Regions from separate parts of the Pseudomonas parafulva genome, predicted to be linked through region 1. Evidence: predicted binding sites of a transcription regulator. Region 1 holds the regulator's gene; the other holds the start of a gene.

Region 1 (7,817 bases):
GTTCAGGCCCAGGCGGACCAGACGGTTACGCACCAGCACCAGTTCGCCGACCATGTTCATGATCTCGTCCAGGCGCGCGGTGTCGACCCTGACGGTCGTTTCCGCTTCGCTGACCGCGTGCTTGTCGGCGCTCGCCGCCGGCGCCCGTGGGGCAGCAGCAGGCTTGGGCGCTGCAGCAGGTGGCGCCGCGCCAGCAGGACGGCTGACTGCCGGCGCTTCGACCTTGGCTGTGGCTGCGGCCTGAACACTGGCAGGTGCTTCGACGCCAGCCACGTCGCCATTGAACTTGCCCTTGCCATGCAGCTGGTCCAGCAACGCTTCGAACTCCTGTTCGCTGATGTCGTCGCCCGTGGTGGCAGGCGCTGGCTCGACAGGCGTCGCAGCCTTGGCTGCGGGCAAGGCATCAGCCTGGAACGTGCCTTTGCCATGCAACTGGTCCAGCAGCGACTCGAACTCGGCGTCGGTGATTTCGTCACTGACCGGCTCGGCCGCGGCAGCCACCGGCTGGGCGGTCACTTCGGCACTGAACTGGCCTTTGCCATGCAACTGGTCGAGCAGCGACTCGAATTCGGCATCGGTGATGTCGTCACCCTGGTCGCTGACGGGCTCGGCAGGCATCTGCTCGGCCGCTGCGGCCTGGGCCTTCACCGCGTCGAGCGAATCGAGCAGCTGCTCGAATTCGCTGTCAGTGATGTCCGCCTCGGTCGCTTGCGGCGCCTGCTGCACAGGCGCGGGCTCAACCGGCACGGGCGCCGCCGGGGCCGGGGCCGCGTCGGCGCTGCCAGGCTCTGCCAGACGCGCCAGGGCTGCCAGCAGTTCTGGCGTGGCCGGGGTCACTTCGCTGCGCTCACGCACTTGGGCAAACATGCCGTTGACGGCATCCAGTGCTTCGAGCACCACATCCATCAGCTCTGCATCGACCCGGCGCTCACCTTTGCGCAGCACGTCGAACACGTTCTCGGCGATATGGCAGCACTCCACCAGCTCATTGAGCTGGAGGAAGCCGGCGCCCCCTTTTACAGTGTGGAAACCGCGAAAAATCGCATTGAGCAAGTCGGCATCGTCAGGGCGGCTTTCAAGCTCGACCAGCTGCTCGGACAATTGCTCAAGTATTTCACCGGCTTCTACCAGGAAATCCTGAAGGATTTCTTCATCGGCGCCGAAGCTCATCAAAGGTGCTCCTTAAAAACCCAGGCTGGATAGCAGATCATCGACATCGTCCTGACCGGACACGACGTCTTCACGCTTATCGGCATGAATCTGCGGACCTTCACCCCGAGTCGGATGTTTTTCTCGATCTTTTTCTGCGCGCAATTGATCCTGGTCATGCTGGATGCCCGCAAAGCGGTCGACCTGGCTGGCCATCATCACCAATTTCAGCAGGTTGCTTTCCACCTCGGTCACCAACGCCGTGACGCGCTTGATCACCTGCCCGGTCAGGTCCTGGTAATCCTGGGCCAGCAGGATGTCGTTGAGATGGCCGGCCACCTTGCGGTTACCCTCAGCGCTGTGTGCCAGGAAACCGTCGACGCGCTTGGCCAGGTCACGAAACTCCGTGGCGTTCACTTCGCGGCGCATGAAGCGCTGCCAATCGGCACTCAGCGCTTTGGCCTCGCTGGCCAGGTCGTTGAGCACAGGCGTGCTTTCCTCGACCAGGTCCATGGTGCGGTTTGCCGCCCCTTCGGTGAGCTTGACCACATAGGACAGGCGTTCGGTGGCGTCGGTAATCTGCGACACCTCCTCGGCCTGGGGTATGGTCGGGTCGATCTGAAAACTGACGATGGCGCTGTGCAGTTCGCGGGTCAGCTTGCCCACTTCCTGGTACAGCCCCCGATCGCGGGTCTGGTTCAACTCGTGAATGAGTTGCACCGCCTCGCCGAACCGTCCGCGCTCCAGGCTTTCGACCAACTCCTGGGCATGCTTCTTGAGGGTCGATTCGAACTCGCCCAATGACGTGTGTGATGAACTCATGGCGCGCCCCCTGACGTGACTCAGCCGTTGACGCGTTCGAAGATCTTCTCGATCTTTTCTTTGAGCACCTGGGCGGTGAACGGCTTGACCACATAGCCATTCACGCCTGCCTGGGCGGCCTCGATGATCTGGTCGCGCTTGGCTTCAGCGGTCACCATCAACACCGGCAAGGTCTTGAGCTTGTCGCTGGCGCGGACTTTGCGCAGCAGGTCGATACCGGACATGCCTGGCATGTTCCAGTCGGTTACCAGGAAGTCGTAATGGCCACTTTCGAGCATCGGCAGCGCCGTCGTGCCGTCATCGGCTTCGTCGGTGTTGGCGAAGCCCAGGTCACGCAGCAGGTTCTTGATGATGCGCCGCATCGTCGAAAAGTCGTCGACGATGAGGATTTTCATGTTCTTGTCCAATTAGACCTCCAAGCAGTCTCAAACGCGCTCGGCCCCGAGCGCGCACTCAATCGATTCGGTACAACGTGGAAAACGGCAACGACGACGGCGGGCTCAACGGGCCCGCCATTCCCCCAGGCGGCTGCGCAGGCGCGCGGCGCATTGGCTGTGCAACTGGCTGACCCGCGACTCGCTGACCCCCAAGACCTCACCGATCTCCTTGAGGTTCAGTTCCTCGTCGTAGTACAGCGCCAGCACCAGGCGCTCGCGCTCCGGCAGGTTGGCGATGGCCTCGGTCAACGCGACCTGGAACCGCTCTTCCTCCAACCCACGGGCAGGTTCGGCCTGGCCGCTGACGCCATCCTCATGCAAGCCTTCGTGCTCGCCGTCCTGCAACAGGTCGTCGAAGCTGAACAGGCGGCTGCCCAGTGTGTCGTTGAGAATCCCGTAATAATCATCGAGGCTCAACTTGAGTTCGGCAGCAACTTCATGATCTTTAGCGTCGCGGCCAGTTTTGGCTTCGACCGCACGCATGGCATCGCTGACCATGCGGGTATTGCGGTGCACCGAACGCGGTGCCCAATCGCCTTTGCGCACCTCGTCGAGCATGGCCCCGCGAATGCGGATGCCGGCATAGGTCTCGAAACTGGCGCCCTTGCTGGCGTCATACTTGTTGGCAACCTCGAGCAGACCGATCATGCCCGCCTGGATCAGGTCCTCGACCTGCACGTTGGCCGGCAGTCGCGCCAACAGGTGGTAGGCAATGCGCTTGACCAGCGGCGCATAACGCTCGATCAGCTCATACTGCGCGTCTTTCGAGGCGCGGCTGTACATCTTGAAGCCGCTGGCGCTCATGACATCGAACCTGCACTGGTCGGCTGCACCAGGCGTTCGACGAAGAACTCCAGATGGCCACGGGGGTTGGCGGGCAGCGGCCAGCTGTCGACCTTCTGCGCGATGGCCTTGAAGGCCAGGGCGCATTTGGAGCGCGGGAACGCTTCGTACACGGCGCGTTGCTTCTGGACCGCCTTGCGCACGCACTCGTCGTAAGGCACGGCGCCCACGTACTGAAGCGCCACATCCAGGAAGCGGTCGGTGACCTTGGTCAGCTTGGCGAACAAGTTACGCCCCTCCTGAGGGCTCTGGGCCATATTGGCCAGCACCCGGAAGCGGTTCATGCCGTAATCACGGTTAAGCAGCTTGATCAGCGCATAGGCGTCGGTGATCGAGGTCGGCTCATCGCAGACCACCAGCAGCACTTCCTGGGCCGCGCGCACGAAGCTGACCACCGAATCACCGATGCCGGCAGCGGTATCGATCACCAGCACGTCAAGGTTGTCGCCGACTTCGCTGAACGCCTGGATCAAGCCCGCATGCTGGGCAGGCGCCAGGTGCACCATGCTCTGGGTACCCGAAGCGGCCGGGACGATGCGCACACCGCCTGGGCCCTGCAGCATCACATCGCGCAGTTCGCAACGCCCTTCGATGACATCTGCCAGCGTGCGCTTGGGCGCAAGGCCCAGCAACACATCAACATTGGCCAGCCCAAGGTCGGCGTCGAGCAGCATGACCCTGCGGCCCAGCTCGGCCAGCGCAAGAGACAGGTTCACTGAAACATTTGTCTTGCCGACGCCACCTTTGCCACCGGTCACGGCGATTACCTGTACGGGATGCATGCTACCCATGTCTGTTCTTTACCTTGTCTCGCTGGGACTCAGGCCACACGAAGGGCAATGCTGCGTATCCCTCGGCATAGCTACCTTGCACACATTTCATTTTCAACCCGCTCGCCGTGGGTTGTGGTAGAGATCAGCGAACATGTCGGCCATGGCCTCCTCGCTGGGCTCGTCCTGCTGCTGCACATTGACCGCGCGGGTGACCAGCTGGTGCCCACGGGGCAGGTGCAGATCGTCCGGGATACGCGGCCCATCGGTAAGGTAGGCCACGGGCAGTCGGAAACTGATGGCAAGGCTCAGGACATCGCCCAGGCTTGCCGACTCGTCGAGTTTGGTCAGGATGCAGCCGGCCAGCCCGCAGCGCTTGTAGCTGTGGTAGGCCGCGGTCAGCACCTGCTTCTGGCTGGTGGTGGCCAGGACCAGGTAATTCTTCGCCGCGATGCCGCGACCGGCCAGGGTATCGAGCTGCATGCGTAACGCCGGGTCGCTGGCTTGCAGGCCCGCCGTATCGATCAGCACCACGCGCTTGCGCAGCAGAGGCTCGAGCGCCGCCGCCAACGACTGGCCGGGGTCGACATAGGTCACCGGCACATTCAGGATTCGGCCCAGGGTCTTGAGCTGCTCCTGCGCCCCGATACGGAAACTGTCCATGCTCACCAGCGCCAGGTTGTGGGCGCCGTACTTGAGCACATAGCGCGCCGCGAGCTTGGCCAGGGTGGTGGTCTTGCCCATACCGGCCGGGCCGACGACGGCAATCACACCGCCGTCCTCGATCGGTTCCACGTCGGGCGTACGGATCATGCGCGCCAGGTGCGCCAGCAGCATACGCCAGGCGTGGCGAGGCTCCTCGATGTCCTTGGTCAGCTCGAGCAATTCACGGGCGATGGGGCCAGACAGGCCAATGCGCTGCAGCCGGCGCCACAACGTGGCCTGCTGCGGCTTGCTACCTTGCAACTGGGTCCAGGCCAGCGACCCCAGTTGCACTTCCAGCAGCTCGCGCAAGCCGGACAGCTCAGAGCGCATGGCATCGAACAGGCGCGGGTCCACCGAGGCCTGGCTGCTTGCGGTGGTGGCCGGCTGCGGGGCGTCAACGTGCGGCTCGACCAAAGGCTCGGCCGCCGTGAGCGACTGACCGGCGAACAGTTGGCGATTGCTGTCACTGCTGTCCGGGCGCTGTTCGAGCTCGGCCTTGGCCGTGGCGATGCGCGTGTGGGTCTTGCGCAGCTCTTCTTCGAGTTCGACGTTCGGTACCCGAGGCGCCAGGGCGGACAGCTTGTAGTCCAGCGCGGCGGTCAGTTCAACGCCGCCTGCGATACGGCGATTGCCGATGATGGCCGCATCAGCGCCCAGCTCATCGCGGACCAGCTTCATGGCCTGACGCATATCAGCGGCGAAGAATCGCTTAACTTGCATTATCCACTACCTCAGCCATTAGGGCCCACGGTGGCAACGATGGTGACTTGCTTGTTGTCCGGTATTTCCTGATACGCCAGCACATGCAAATTCGGTACGGCCAGCCGACCGAAACGCGACAGCATGGCGCGGATCGGGCCGGCCACCAGGAGGATGGCCGGCTGGCCTTGCATCTCCTGGCGCTGTGCGGCTTCGATCAGTGAACGCTGCAGCTTTTCGGCCATGCTTGGTTCAAGAAGCACTCCGTCTTCCTGACCTTGCCCGGCCCTCTGCAGACTATTTAGCAAGATCTGTTCCAACCTGGGCTCCAAGGTAATCACAGGCAGCTCGGACTCAACGCCAACAATGCTTTGCACGATGGCGCGACACAATCCGACGCGCACCGCCGCGACCAGAGCGGCGGTATCTTGACTCTTTGCCGCGTTGTTGGCGATGGATTCGGCAATGCTACGAATATCGCGCACTGGCACCTGTTCTGACAACAAAGCCTGTAGGACTTTGAGAAGGCCTGACAGCGAAATGACACCCGGCACCAACTCTTCTGCCAGCTTGGGCGACGCCTTGGACAAGACTTGCAACAGTTGCTGCACTTCTTCGTGACCGATCAGCTCGTGGCAATGCTTCTGCAGGATCTGGTTGAGGTGAGTGGCCACTACCGTACTGGCGTCCACGACGGTATAGCCCAGCGACTGAGCCTGCGAGCGCTGACCGACGTCGATCCACACCGCCTCCAGGCCAAAGGCCGGGTCGCGGGCCGCGATGCCGTTGAGGCTGCCGAACACCTGCCCAGGGTTGATGGCGAGCTCGCGGTCCGGGTAGATCTCTGCTTCAGCCAGGATTACCCCCATCAACGTCAGGCGATAGGCACTGGGCTGCAGGTCAAGATTGTCGCGGATGTGCACGGTGGGCATGAGAAAGCCCAAGTCCTGGGACAGCTTCTTGCGCACGCCCTTGATCCGCGCCAGTAGCTGCCCGCCCTGGTTGCGATCGACCAATGGGATCAAGCGATAACCGACCTCCAGGCCGATCATGTCGATCGGGGTGACATCGTCCCAGCCCAGCTCCTTGGTTTCGGCCGCCCGCTGCGGGGACGGCAGCAGCTCTTGCTGGCGCTGCGCTTCCTGCTGGGCCTGTACCTTGGTCTTTTGCTGTTTCTTCCATACCAGGTAGGCGCCGCCGCCCGCCATCAGGCCCAGGCTCAGGAACGCCAGGTGCGGCATGCCCGGCACCAGCCCCATGACGATCATGATGGCGCCGGACACGGCCAGGGCCCGGGGCGAGTCGAACATCTGACGGTTGATCAGCTTGCCCATGTCCTCCGAGCCCGAGGCACGGGTGACCATGATGGCTGCGGCGGTGGAGAGCAGCAGCGAGGGCAGCTGCGCCACCAGACCGTCACCAATGGTCAACAGGGCATACACCTTGCCGGCGTCGCCGAAGCTCATGCCATGCTGCAACATACCGATCAGCATGCCACCGATCAGGTTGATGAACAGGATCAGCAGGCCAGCGATGGCGTCACCGCGCACGAACTTGCTGGCACCGTCCATCGAACCGTAGAACTCAGCCTCCTGGGCGACTTCGCTGCGGCGCGCCTTGGCTTGCGCCTGGTCGATCAGGCCGGCGTTCAGGTCGGCGTCGATGGCCATCTGCTTGCCCGGCATTGCATCGAGGGTGAAGCGTGCGCTGACCTCGGAGATACGCCCCGCACCCTTGGTCACCACCACGAAGTTAATGATCATGAGGATGGCGAAGACCACCGCACCGACCACGTAGTTGCCACCGATGACCACATCGCCGAAGGCCTGGATCACCATGCCCGCGGCGCCGTGGCCTTCCTGGCCATGCAGCATGACCACGCGGGTGGACGCCACGTTCAGCGCCAGTCGCAGCAAGGTCGCCACCAGCAGGATGGTGGGGAATGCGGCAAAGTCCAACGGGCGCAAGGCGTACACGCTGACCAGCAGCACCACGATGGACAAGGCGATGTTGAAGGTGAAGAAAACGTCGAGCAGGAACGGTGGTATTGGCAACATCATCATTGCCAGCATCACCAGCAGCAACAGCGGCACGCCGAGGTTGCCCCGTCCGAGACCGGCCAGGTTATGGCGAGCGTTGCTGATTAACTGAGTGCGATCCACCGCGAGTCCTCTTCTTGCAAAACTTTGACGCCTGTCAGGCGACTGGCGCTGCCATTGCAAGAAGCTTTCCAACTTTGTCTGGTGGGGGATTTATATTGCTTGTATCGCCCCTTTTGCAGGCGTATCAGCAAAAGGACTCACCATGCTACGCAATGTCAGCTGTCACGGCGCAGATCGGGTGGAATTGGCAAGTCAGGCTTCAGCGGATCTGGCCGCTTGCCCTTCCCTGC
Region 2 (7,817 bases), 1.6 Mb from region 1:
GGCCAACCCTGAGTCACGCAGCGCTTACCAGCGCTTGTTTCCAGAGCGGCGGATCGAAAAACGCTATCAGGCCATTGCCGCAGCGCTTGGGCAGCATACCTTCCCACTGGTGCACCGCAGCCGCCTGGAACACGGGGAGCCGTTCTTTCGCATGCATGAGGTGCAAGGGCCGGCCAACAGTGAGACGCACGCCCGCGTATTGGAAAAGAACGAGGAGCATTGGCGGTATGAACTCTCGCCCATCACGGGCAAGACGCATCAGCTGCGTGTGCACATGGCTGCTTTGGGAGCAGGCATCAGTAACGACCCGTTCTACCCGGCATTGCTTGATGTAGAGGATGACTATCAACGGCCGCTGAAATTGCTGGCGCAAAGCCTGAGTTTCGATGATCCGTTAACCGGGCAGGCCCGCCGTTTCGAAACCCGTCTGCGGCTTGACTGGTAACGTTGGTCATGCAAAGGGTCGACGATGCCGACCCTCGCGAGTTATCCGATCTAGCGGTTAAAGCGCTCCACCAGTGAATATTGGCTACCGGCCGTGCTGTTGAGGGCCTCACTCAGCACTGCCGAGTGCTGTGCCTGCTCGGCAGTTTGGTCGGCCAGGTCGGCAATGGTGCTGATGTTACGGCTGATCTCGTCGGCCACCGCAGTCTGTTCCTCGGTCGCAGCGGCAATTTGCGTGGCCATGTCGGTGATGTTCGCCACGGCTTCACTGATGCCCACTAGCGCCTCGTCAGCCTGCATGACCCGATCAACACCTTCCTGGGCCTGGCGGTGCCCACTTTCCATGGTCGTCACGGCGTTGCTGGCAGTTTGCTGGAGCTTGGCGATCAGGCCGTGAATCTGCCCGGTCGATTCAGCCGTGCGCTGGGCCAGCTGCCGCACTTCGTCGGCAACCACGGCGAAGCCCCGGCCCATTTCGCCTGCCCGTGCCGCTTCGATGGCGGCGTTCAACGCCAGCAAGTTGGTCTGGTCGGCAATGCCCTTGATGACATCGACCACACCGCCGATCTCGTCGCTGTCCTTGGCCAATTGCGTCACGGTCTGCCCAGTTTCTCCAACTGCGGCTGACAAGCGTTCGATGGCTGCCCGGGTTTCACCGGCAATTTGACGGCCCTGGCCTGTCAAGCGATTGGCCTGCTGGGTCGCATCGGCGGTGCGTTGTACATGGTTGGCCACCTCCTGGGTGGTGGCGGCCATCTGGTTCACTGCGGCAGCGACCTGTTCGGTTTCCACACGCTGGCGCTCTAGGCCTGATGAACTCATATGCGCCAGCTCGTCTGACTGCCGCGCCTGATCGCTCAGGTGCTCGGCGCTGTCCTGCAACCGTGTCAGGCAGGTCTTCATCCGGGCATCCTGGCTGAGCATGGCCATTTCCAGGCGCGCCTGCACGCCACGGCTGTCGGTATACATCTGCGCAATCAGTGGATCGGACGTGGTCTGTTCGGCCAGGCGCAACAAGCGCTTGAGCCCACGTTGTTGCCAGGTCAGGCCGAGCAGGCCCAGGGGGACCGACAACGCTGCCGCCAAGGCAAAACCCCATGAGTGTCCGAGCCAGTTGCCGATGAGGAAGCCTATCTGGCTGATCAGGATGAATGGCAACCAGTCCTGCAACACGGGTAACCAACGATCACGGCGCGGCACAGCAGGCTTGCCTTGGTTGATACGCTGGTACAGGGCCTCGGCCCGGCGAATTTGCTCGGCAGTGGGCTTGACGCGCACCGACTCGAAGCCGACGACCTGATTGTTGTCGAAAATCGGTGTGACGTACGCATTGACCCAGTAGTGGTCACCCGACTTGCAACGGTTTTTGACGATGCCCATCCAGGGCAGCCCCTGCTTGAGGGTCTGCCACATGTGAGCAAACACGGCGGGCGGCACATCAGGATGACGCACCAGGTTGTGCGCTGCGCCCATCAATTCATCGCGGGTGAAGCCACTGATTTCGATGAAGGCATCGTTGCAGTAAGTGATCACGCCTTTGGCATTGGTGGTGGAAATCAACCGCTGCTTGGCAGGGAAAGTCCGTTCTCTCTGGGTAATGGGCTGGTTGTTGCGCATGGCTAGGATGTCCGCAGGGCTTTGGACTGGTATCGGCACGGTGCGCGCTTTATTGAGGGAATATTTCTAGGAATTGACCCATGGCAGTGCATGGCAGATACGGGTGGGCTACTGGCATTTCGCGGTCGGTTCCCACTGCGATTTTCATAGGTACTTTGGTGGAGGGGAGGCTAGCAAGGGCAGATTGGAAGAAGGAGGGTGCCAGCCTGCGCACAGACTGGCACCCGCGCGGGGCCTACGCGGCGATCAACTGACGCAGCACGTAGTGCAGGATTCCACCCGCCTTGAAGTACTCCACTTCATTGAGGGTGTCGATCCGGCAGAGCACGTCGATCTGCTCCTTCGTGCCGTCTTCGCGGAGGATGGTCAGTGCCAGGCTCATGCCCGGCACAATGGCAGCCCCCTCCAGGCCAGTGATATCGATCTGCTCTCTACCCGTCAGGCCGAGTTGTTTACGGTCCTGGCCTGCCTTGAACTGCAACGGCAGCACGCCCATGCCAACCAGATTGGAGCGGTGAATACGCTCGAAGCTTTCGGCCAGCACTGCCTTCACGCCAAGTAAATTCGTGCCCTTGGCAGCCCAGTCGCGGCTGGAGCCTGTGCCGTATTCCTGGCCGGCGATCACCACCAGGGGCGTGCCTTGCTGCTGGTAGCGCATGGCGGCGTCGTAGATCGAGAGTTTCTCGCCGCTTGGCACATGCACGGTATTGCCGCCTTCTTCGCCTGCAAGCATCTCGTTGCGGATGCGAATATTGGCGAACGTACCGCGCATCATGACTTCATGGTTGCCGCGCCTTGACCCGTAGGAATTGAAATCGCGAGGCTCCACACCCTTCTCGCGCAGATAGCGACCCGCAGGGCTATCGGCCTTGATATTGCCGGCCGGAGAGATATGGTCCGTTGTGACCGAGTCGCCCAGCAACGCCAGGATGCGGGCGTTGTGGATATCGGTGATCCGAGGCGCCGGTCCTTCGAGACCTTCGAAGAAAGGGGGGTGCTGAATATAGGTCGAGTCTTCTTGCCATACATACGTGGCAGCCTCTGGCACTTCGATAGCCTGCCACTGCTCGTCGCCCGCGAACACTTCGGCATATTCCTTGTGGAACATGGCCGTGCTTACCTTGGCCACAGCCTCGGCGACTTCTTGCTGGCTAGGCCATATGTCCTTCAGATAGACCGGCTGCCCGTGCTTGTCGGTGCCCAATGGATCCTGGGTCAGGTCGACTTTCACGCTACCAGCCAGTGCATAAGCCACGACCAGAGGCGGTGAGGCGAGCCAGTTGGTCTTGACCAGTGGATGCACGCGTCCTTCGAAGTTACGGTTGCCGGACAACACCGAGGCGACGGTCAGGTCGGCGCTGCTGATGGCGTTTTCGATAGGCTCGTCCAAGGGGCCTGAGTTGCCGATACAGGTGGTGCAGCCATAACCGACGAGATCAAACCCGAGCTCGTCGAGGTAGGGCGTGAGACCCGCCGCCTCGAAGTATTCGGTGACCACCTTGGACCCCGGTGCCAGCGAGCTTTTCACCCATGGCTTGCGCTGCAAACCTTTCTCGAGGGCTTTCTTGGCCACAAGGCCGGCCGCCATCATCACACTGGGGTTGGAGGTGTTGGTGCAGGAGGTGATAGCCGCAATGACCACGGCGCCGTCGCGCAGGGTGTGGGTCTGGCCTTGGTGACTGTAGTCGGCTTCGCCCGCCTGATCGGCATTGCCCACGGCAACGCCACCCCCGCCCTCGCTCTCAAGCCTGCCGACTTCCTTGGCGGCAGGTTTGGGTTGCAGCTCGACGAACTGTTCGAACGCCTGCTTGACCTGGGCTAGGGCAACCCGGTCTTGCGGACGTTTGGGGCCGGCCAGGCTGGACTCAACCTCATTCATGTCCAGCGCCAGCGTGTCGCTGAAGATGGGCTCCTGCCCAGGCAGGCGCCACAACCCCTGAGCCTTGCAGTAGGCCTCGACCAGTTGCACGGTTGCTTCAGGTCGACCCGACAGGCGCAGGTAATCCAGCGTCACTTGATCGACGGGGAAGAAGCCACAGGTTGCGCCGTACTCCGGAGCCATGTTGGCAATGGTGGCGCGGTCAGCCAAGGGCAGTTCGGCCAGACCGTCGCCATAGAACTCCACGAACTTACCTACCACGCCTTTCTTGCGCAGCATCTGGGTGACCGTCAGCACAAGATCGGTGGCTGTGATGCCTTCGCGCAGCTTGCCCGTGAGCTTGAAGCCGATGACCTGTGGGATCAGCATCGACACAGGCTGGCCAAGCATGGCGGCCTCCGCTTCGATGCCCCCCACGCCCCAGCCCAGCACGCCCAGCCCGTTGATCATGGTGGTGTGGGAGTCGGTGCCGACCAGCGTGTCCGGGAAGGCATAGGTGCGGCCGTCGGCTTCGCGGGTCCACACGGTACGCCCCAGGTATTCGAGGTTCACCTGGTGGCAGATGCCAGTGCCAGGCGGTACCACACTGAAGTTATCGAAGGCACTCTGGCCCCAACGCAGGAACGCATAGCGCTCGCCGTTGCGTTGCATCTCAATGTCGACGTTCTCGCCAAAGGCCTGCGGTGTCCCATATCGATCGACCATCACGGAGTGGTCGATCACCAGGTCCACAGGCGAGAGCGGGTTGATGCGCTGGGGATCGCCGCCAGCCTTGGCCATGGCCGCGCGCATGGCGGCGAGGTCCACCACGGCTGGCACGCCGGTGAAGTCTTGCATCAGTACACGCGCGGGACGGTACTGGATTTCGCGGTCCGAGCGCTTTTCAACGAGCCACTGGGCCAGTGCCTGCAGGTCTTCGCCGGTAACGGTCTTGCCGTCCTCCCAGCGCAGCAGGTTCTCCAGCAGCACCTTGAGCGACATGGGCAATTGCTGCAGGTCCCCGAGCTGCCGAGCAGCTTTCGGAAGGCTGAAGTAGTGATAGGTATTGTCACCGACATCGAGCGACGTGAGGGTATTCAGGCTATCGAGCGAGGGCATTGCCAACTCCTTCTGAGCCGGTGCCCCGGCAACGTCTCTAAGGGCTGCCGGTGGCACCGCTGTGTACAGGCCCGCACGGCACGGGTCCGACTGAATGGTCAGGTTAGTCCTGTTTGCCTGACCTGACCCTTTTCTGGACCAGCGGGGCATGTCCCAGGTTCCGATCTTCCTTTATCATCGCCGCCCTGCCGGCGCCTGTGTCGCGCCAGCCGTCGTGGAGTGAGAGATGGAAACCCTGTTCATGCATTGCCGGCCCGGCTTCGAGGGTGAGGTGTGCGCCGAAATCAGTGAACATGCCGCCCGCCTGGGGATTGCCGGCTATGCCAAAGGCAAGCCTGGCAGCGCCAGCGCCGAGTTCGTCTGCAGCGAGCAAGGCGGTGCCGAGCGCTTGATGCAGGCAGTGCGGTTCAACCAGCTGATTTTCCCAAGGCAGTGGGCGCGTGGCGCGTTCATCGAGTTGCCCGAGAGCGATCGTATCAGCGTGTTGTTGGCGCACCTTGCCGACCAGCCGGTGTTCGGCAGCCTGTGGCTGGAGGTGCTCGACAGCAACGAGGGCAAGGAACTGTCGACGTTCTGCCGCAAGTTCGAAGCACCATTGCGCAAGGCGTTGGAGAAGGCCGGTCGCCTGGTGGATGACCCGAATCGCCCACGACTGCTGTTGACGTTCATCAGTGGCCGCCGGGTGTTTGTCGGGCAGGCTTTTGCTGACAACAGTGCCTTATGGCCGATGGGCATTCCCCGCCTGAAATTCCCGCGTGAAGCGCCCAGTCGCTCGACCTTGAAGCTGGAGGAGGCCTGGCATCAGTTCATCCCACGCGAGCAGTGGGAGCAGCGGCTGGGCGATGACATGACCGGTGTCGACCTGGGGGCCTCACCGGGTGGGTGGACGTATCAGTTGGTACGGCGGGGCATGTTGGTGACCGCCATCGACAATGGTCCGATGGCCGAGAGCCTGATGGACACAGGGCTTGTCCAGCATTTGATGGCCGATGGCTTTACCTGGCAGCCCAGGCACCCGGTGGATTGGATGGTGTGCGACATCGTCGAGAAACCGGCGCGCACCACGGCCTTGATCGAGACGTGGTTGGGGGAGGGGTTGTGCCGCGAGGCGGTGGTGAACCTGAAGCTGCCGATGAAGCAGCGGTATGCTGAGGTACGGCGGTTGCTCGATCGCATGGAGGCGACATTCAAGGCCCGGAAGGTGAGGGTGCTGATTGCGTGCAAGCAGCTGTATCACGATCGTGAAGAAGTGACGTGTCATTTGCGGCGGGTTGATTTGAAGGGGCGGTGAGGGTCTAACGAGGCCGAGCCAGGCGTGGCCTGTACTGCTTTGCGCTGAATCGGCCGCGATGCTCGAAATCAGGCCAAATCGATCCGTTGCCGTTGCCGTTGCCGTTGCCGTTGCCGTTGCCGTTGCCGTTGCCGTTGCTTTGGCTTTTGCTTCTAAGCGCGCGGTAGCACAGACGCCGCAGATCGCGACTTCAGGAGGCCGAGCGCAGGGCTTGCGGAGGGAGGTGACAGGCATGGATGCCTGTCAAGCGCTGGGCCCCAGGAGGGGGCCTGCAGCGCGGTCCTCCCGGGAGCAAGCCCGGAGCGAGGGAACCCCGGAGCGCAGCGTAGGGGCCGGATGATAGGAGCAGGCGGTTTTTGCTTACTTTTTGACAAGACAAAAAGTGAGCCGCCGTAAGGGCGGAAAGGTGACTGTGCGCCACCCGCGCCAATGAATACCAACTTGCTATGTGCGCCCGCGCTTTCAAGTTTCAAGTTTCAAGTTTCAAGTTTCAAGTTTTAAGTTTTAAGTTTTAAGTTTTAAGTTTTAAGTTTTAAGTTTTAAGTTTTAAGTTTTAAGTTTGATTGCGTTGGTGTGGGTGTCGAAAGAGAGCATAGTCCATTTGCGATGGCGACGCTTAATCACCTTTTCGCCCTTACGGCGAGTCACTTTTTGTCAAACGCGACAAAAATTAACCAAAAAACGCTGCGCTCCATTCATACGGCCCCTACGCTGCGCTTCGGGGTTCCCTCACTCCGGTCTTGCTCCCGGGAGGACCGCGCTGTAGGCCCCATCCTGGGGCCCAGCGCTTGACAGGCATCCATGCCTGTCACCTCCCTCCGCAAGACCTGCGTTCGGCCTTCTGAAGTCGCGAAGATCAAGATCAAGATCAAGATCAAGATCAAGATCAAGATCAAGATCAAGATCAAGATCAAGATCAAGATCAAGGTCAAGATCAACAGCAACAGCAACAGCAACAGCAACAGCAACAGCAACAGCAACAGCAACAGCAACAGCAACAGCAATAGCAACAGCAACAGCAACAGCAATAGCAACAGTAATAGGCATCGAGCATCTTATCCTGGCCGATACCACGAGCTGGAATGTCATGGTTATGTATTATAAAAAGAAAGGATGGTATGAACTAGCAATGCCACACAACTTGCATCTTATGGAGATTGGCAACCTGTCTCATTTGTATGCGGAAATTTGCCTTGCACCGCACTCAAAAGCCAACGGATTCCGGGTAGAGACGGTCTTGCCGGTACGGCGCCCCTGAACCAGCGGGCCCCACAACAGCCCCACTTGGCCCGCATCCCTCGAATGCGCCACAATACCCATCATTTGCGGAGCCCTTCATGACCGACCTCACCCCTGATGCCACCCTCGACGCCACCGGCCTCAATTGCCCAGAGCCGGTGATGATGCTGCACCAACACGTGCGCGCCCTCGCCGCCGGCGGCCTGCTGAAAGTCATCGCCACCGACCCCTCGACCCAACGCGACATCC

The links. The regulator FliA, encoded in region 1, starts transcription of late flagellar genes. The targets are predictions, from matches to a motif close to CTAAAGTTTNNNNNNNNNNNGCCGNTAA.
Region 2: B2J77_RS07035 (methyl-accepting chemotaxis protein) is a predicted target of FliA. The motif match lies at 2,091-2,118, and genes of this name have one in related genera.

What each region holds. Positions count from the first base shown of each region.
Region 1 covers NZ_CP019952.1:3,144,675-3,152,491, forward strand. Annotated here, with positions in the region: gene B2J77_RS14005 (chemotaxis protein CheA) at 1-1,170, opposite strand, end outside; gene B2J77_RS14010 (protein phosphatase CheZ) at 1,183-1,971, opposite strand; gene B2J77_RS14015 (chemotaxis response regulator CheY) at 1,992-2,366, opposite strand; gene fliA (RNA polymerase sigma factor FliA) at 2,472-3,212, opposite strand; gene fleN (flagellar synthesis regulator FleN) at 3,209-4,042, opposite strand; gene flhF (flagellar biosynthesis protein FlhF) at 4,136-5,446, opposite strand; gene flhA (flagellar biosynthesis protein FlhA) at 5,458-7,587, opposite strand; gene flhB (flagellar biosynthesis protein FlhB) at 7,743-7,817, opposite strand, start outside.
Region 2 covers NZ_CP019952.1:1,571,649-1,579,465, forward strand. Annotated here, with positions in the region: gene B2J77_RS07030 (pseudouridine synthase) at 1-445, shown strand, start outside; gene B2J77_RS07035 (methyl-accepting chemotaxis protein) at 496-2,061, opposite strand; gene acnA (aconitate hydratase AcnA) at 2,297-5,038, opposite strand; gene rlmM (23S rRNA (cytidine(2498)-2'-O)-methyltransferase RlmM) at 5,265-6,329, shown strand; gene B2J77_RS21450 (hypothetical protein) at 7,059-7,376, opposite strand; gene tusA (sulfurtransferase TusA) at 7,667-7,817, shown strand, end outside.